Regions from separate parts of the Bacillus sp. XF8 genome, predicted to be linked through region 1. Evidence: predicted binding sites of a transcription regulator. Region 1 holds the regulator's gene; the other holds the start of a gene.

Region 1 (2,418 bases):
TAGCAAAGGTTCTTCCACATTTAAATGGAAAACTTCACGGAATGGCACTTCGCGTTCCGACACCAAACGTGTCTCTTGTTGACTTAGTAGTAGATGTAAAACGTGATGTAACAGTTGAGGACATTAATGAAGCATTCAAAAATGTTGCAAACGGTGCAATGAAAGGAATCATAGAGTTCAGTGAAGAGCCTCTAGTTTCTATTGACTTTAATACAAATACGCATTCAGCTATCATTGATGGCTTATCTACAATGGTAATGGGTGAACGTAAAGTGAAAGTACTTGCTTGGTATGATAACGAGTGGGGTTACTCTCGCCGCGTTGTAGATCTTGTGAAATTAGTTGTTACTGAATTAGCAAAACAAGAAAGTGTACAACACATTTAATGATAAAAAAAGAGGCAAGCGATTGCTTGTCTTCTTTTTTTATGTTTTTTTCTGAAAAGGAAAAAATATATGAGTATATTTTTATAAATGATACATATGAGAAACCATTGTGATTACTGCATTTGTGAATCAATTATTTTTTTTCGGGAAAAGTAAAGAGGAGAATATGACAAAAAATCGAAAAAACTGTTGTTGCAAAATGAAAATAAACAAAGTATACTAACACTCGTAAACTTAAGAGCTGAGGTACGTAGTCACTACTTAAAGGGTTAGGACCTCTCTGGACTAACTTTCCCCCGTGGTAGTGGAGCAAGCCAAATTGCAAATTAGTTTTCAATTCGAACAGTTAGATTAAATTTACAAGGGGGAACTGTAGAATGGATACTATGGACACGATGGGTCGTCACGTAATCGCTGAACTTTGGGATTGCGATTTCGACAAGCTTAATGACATGCCGTTTATTGAACAATTATTTGTGGATGCAGCACTAAGAGCTGGTGCTGAAGTACGTGAGGTTGCTTTTCATAAATTTGCACCGCAGGGTGTAAGTGGAGTTGTAATCATTTCGGAATCACACTTAACAATTCATAGCTTTCCAGAACACGGCTATGCAAGTATTGATGTTTATACTTGCGGGGATCGTATTGATCCAAATGTTGCTGCAGAATATATTGCAGAAGGTTTAAATGCGAAAACGCGAGAGAGCATCGAGCTTCCTCGAGGCACAGGTAGCTTCGAAATTAAGCATAGAGAAACAAAAGCTCTTTAAAAAAGAACATAATTGATTTAAAATGTAAAGAGGTGTATAATGCACCTCTTTTTAGTTTATATAAATTTGAAACTGTAAAATGGATAGATTGTTTTTGACGAATGGTCGCTTACTGTAAAGTGAACTTTTTAAAAGTAGAGTATCACTGAACGCGAATAGCGGGATAAGGTAGTGAGTAAATACAAATAGGTTATATAATATTGTATATATATTTTCACGTGTAGGTGAAGTAAAAAAATGAAGATTAAATTGCAAGGGAGTGAATGAGTTGCGTTGTCCAGCCTGTTTTCATAATGGTACAAGAGTATTGGATTCACGTCCGGTAGATGAGGGACGCTCCATTCGAAGAAGAAGAGAGTGTGAAAGTTGTTTAAATCGATTTACGACATTTGAACGAGTAGAAGAGCCACCTCTTATTGTTGTAAAAAAAGAGGGAACACGAGAAGAGTTTAATAAAGAAAAGATTTTGCGTGGATTAATTAAAGCGTGTGAAAAAAGACCTGTATCTTTAAAACAATTAGAAGAAGTAACACAAAATGTAGAACGTGAACTTCGAAATTTAGGAATATCAGAAGTGAAAAGTGATATGATTGGTGAAATCGTAATGGAAGCACTTCGAGATATTGATGATGTTGCTTATGTACGATTTGCTTCTGTGTACCGTCAATTTAAAGATTTAAATGTATTCATTGAAGAATTAAAAGATATACTGCAAAAAGAACGAGAATAAAGTGAAACTTTGAGCCTGCAAATAGTGGGGAAAAAGAGCTAGAAGCGCAAGCTATTAGCTCTTTTTCGCTAAGGAGTTATATACGTAGAATGGATGAAAGAAAGGAATTGCAAGAATGGAAAAACAGTCATGGATGGAGCTATTGCCAATTGATCGTTATAAAGTAAGCGTAAAAGGGTTGCTGCATAGTTACGATCGGAAGGTATTAACGATGTTATATCAACCATTAGTAGGTAGCAAGGCTTTTAGCTTATACATGACGCTGTGGGGAGAGCTAGAGCAGGATCGTGTATTTGGAAAAGAGAATACACATCACTCTCTTATGGTGACAATGCAAATGCAGCTTCCTGAAGTATATGAAGAACGGGTGAAATTAGAAGCGATTGGGCTTTTAAACGTATATATAAAAAAAGAAAAAGATATTCGAATGTTTATATACGAATTGCAGCCACCACTAACTCCAAAACAATTTTTTGATGATATTGTTTTAAGTATTTTCTTGTACAACAGATTAAGCCGGGCGAAATATAAT
Region 2 (2,418 bases), on a different contig from region 1:
CATCTCGATCTTTTTTAACAAACTTTCCTGATAACCCTTCCGCAGGAGTGGCAATTAAAGAGAAATTCAGCTGATGTTCTTCCGTCGCTTGATCCATCTTCTGCCTCATAAAGGTTACGATTTCATTCCCAAGATCCCATGATTCTTTATCTTCCCCATGATGTTTTCCTGTTAATGCAACTAAACATTCTGCAAGACCGATAAACCCAATACTTAACGTTCCTTGTTTTAAAATTTCAGCAACAGAATCTTCAGGATGCAATTTTTCTCCGCCCCGCCATACTCCTTGTGAATATAAAAAGTGAAAATCTCTTGCCTTTTTCGTACATTGGTAAGCAAATCTTTCTAGTAGTTGACGAATACCAAGATCCACATAATAATTTAAAGCTTCAAAAAATATTTCTTTCGATCCGCTAATCAATCCTAATTTCACTAGGTTAATGGAAGTAAACGATAAATTCCCTCTTCCAATGGCGGTCTCTTCCCCATGAATATTAGACATAACACGAGTACGACAGCCCATATAACATACTTCGCTTTCTGGACGACCATCATAATGCACTGCATTAAATGGTGCATCTAAAAATGAAAAATTCGGGAATAATCTTTCTGCTGTCGTTTCTAATGCCAATTCAAATAAATCATAGTTCGGATCACTCTCTTCAAAATTGACACCTTTTTTCAGTTTAAAGATTTGAATAGGGAAGATAGGTGTTTCACCTTTTCCTAATCCCGCCTGCGTCGCTCGTAATAATTGTTTAATTAACAATCTTCCTTCTTTCGATGTGTCCGTTCCGTAATTAATAGAAATAAACGGAACTTGCCCACCTCCTCGGCTATGCATACTATTGGAATTATGAATAAAAGCTTCACAAGCTTGATACGTATCGTTTTCTGTTTCTTTCCATGCAAACTCTTCTACTTGCTCTTTTGTTAGCGGATACGTTCCTAATCTGTTCTTATTTCTCTCAAATGTTTTTCTCACATACGGTGCTAAATCAATGTCAAATAACGCAAATGATTGACCGCCGTGTTGCATGTTTTGATTTGCTTGAAAAATAATCGAAGAAAGTGCCAACGCACTTTTAATATCTTGTGGTTGCCTCATATGTCCATGCCCGGTATGAAATCCTTTTTCAAGCATTTGTGCTAAAGGAATTTGCGAACATGTTGTCGTACCTGTCGCATAAAAATCTAAATCATGTGGGTATAATATATTTTGGTCAATTGCTTTTTTTACTTGTTCAGAAAGCAATTGTTCCATTGCATAATATTTTGCACTCTCAGATGCAAATGTTCCCATCATTCCCATCGGAGACCGTCCATCAACATTTGCATTTTCTTGCATTAAATCTTGCTCATTCCCGTAGACAATTGTTTCAAAAATCTTCATTAATTCTTCTCCACGTGCACTTTGTTTTATCATTCCCCAAACCTCCAACTATATATTGTTAATTCACAAACAAAATGATACAACATATAGTCCTGGTAGGTCTGTGAGAAATGTAACATTCTTGTGAAAGTTTTTTTAAGAAACTTTGAATTTTTCATTTACAAAAAAGAAATGTGCTCTTTACAAATGTATGGTACAATATACGGGAAAAACTCTTTTTACCCTTTATCAACACATTTGAATAAAGGAGACTGAACTTATGCTTATTACATATCTTTTATTTATCGTTGCCTATTTACTTGGCTCGATTCCATTTGCACTTGTTGTCGGAAAAATTGGTTACGGAATCGACATTCGCGAGCATGGTAGCGGTAATTTAGGAGGAACGAATACATTTCGGACGCTAGGGAAAAAAGCAGGTTTTATCGTTACAATTGCTGACATTTTAAAGGGAACGTTAGCGACAGCTCTACCGTTAATTTTTGCCTTAGATATCCATCCCCTTTGGTTTGGATTAGCTGCAGTTCTTGGACATGTATATCCGATTTTTGCAAAATTCCGCGGCGGAAAAGCAGTTGCAACTTCTGCTGGAGTACTCTTATGCTACGCGCCAATTATTTTTGCAATATTAGCCGTTGTCTTTTTCACCCTTCTATTTACAACGAGATACGTATCACTTTCTTCTATGGTAACAGCTGTTGTTGCTGTTATCGCATCAATTGTTACTGGGGATAAAATCTTCATTGTTGCGATGTGTTTATTAGCTGGTATGGTTATTTATAGACACCGTACTAATATTGGACGAATTATAAATAAAACTGAACCGAAAGCGAATTTTACAAAGAAACAAAAGTAAGGTTGTGACCCACATAACGCAAAAAGAAAACGCAAAGCATATTAATAGCGTCTTTTTGCGTTATTTTTTATACTAAAGAAAAAGCAATATAACTTGGAGGAACTATACATGAATCTTTCCGTAACAAAAGAAGCAGTAAATTGGTATAAAGATGAATTAAACTTACAAT

The links. Region 1 encodes NrdR, which represses ribonucleotide reductase genes. Its sites were predicted from a motif close to AACACNATATATNGTGTT; they were not measured.
Region 2: J4P91_RS15630 (anaerobic ribonucleoside triphosphate reductase) is a predicted target of NrdR. The motif match lies at 1,470-1,487, and genes of this name have one in related genera.

What each region holds. Positions count from the first base shown of each region.
Region 1 is NZ_JAGDQK010000021.1:74,240-76,657, reverse strand. It holds gene J4P91_RS14565 (glyceraldehyde-3-phosphate dehydrogenase) at 1-386, shown strand, start outside; gene speD (adenosylmethionine decarboxylase) at 773-1,156, shown strand; gene nrdR (transcriptional regulator NrdR) at 1,425-1,886, shown strand; gene J4P91_RS14550 (replication initiation and membrane attachment family protein) at 2,002-2,418, shown strand, end outside.
Region 2 is NZ_JAGDQK010000023.1:98,495-100,912, reverse strand. It holds gene J4P91_RS15630 (anaerobic ribonucleoside triphosphate reductase) at 1-1,426, opposite strand, end outside; gene plsY (glycerol-3-phosphate 1-O-acyltransferase PlsY) at 1,653-2,249, shown strand; gene J4P91_RS15620 (HesB/YadR/YfhF family protein) at 2,358-2,418, shown strand, end outside.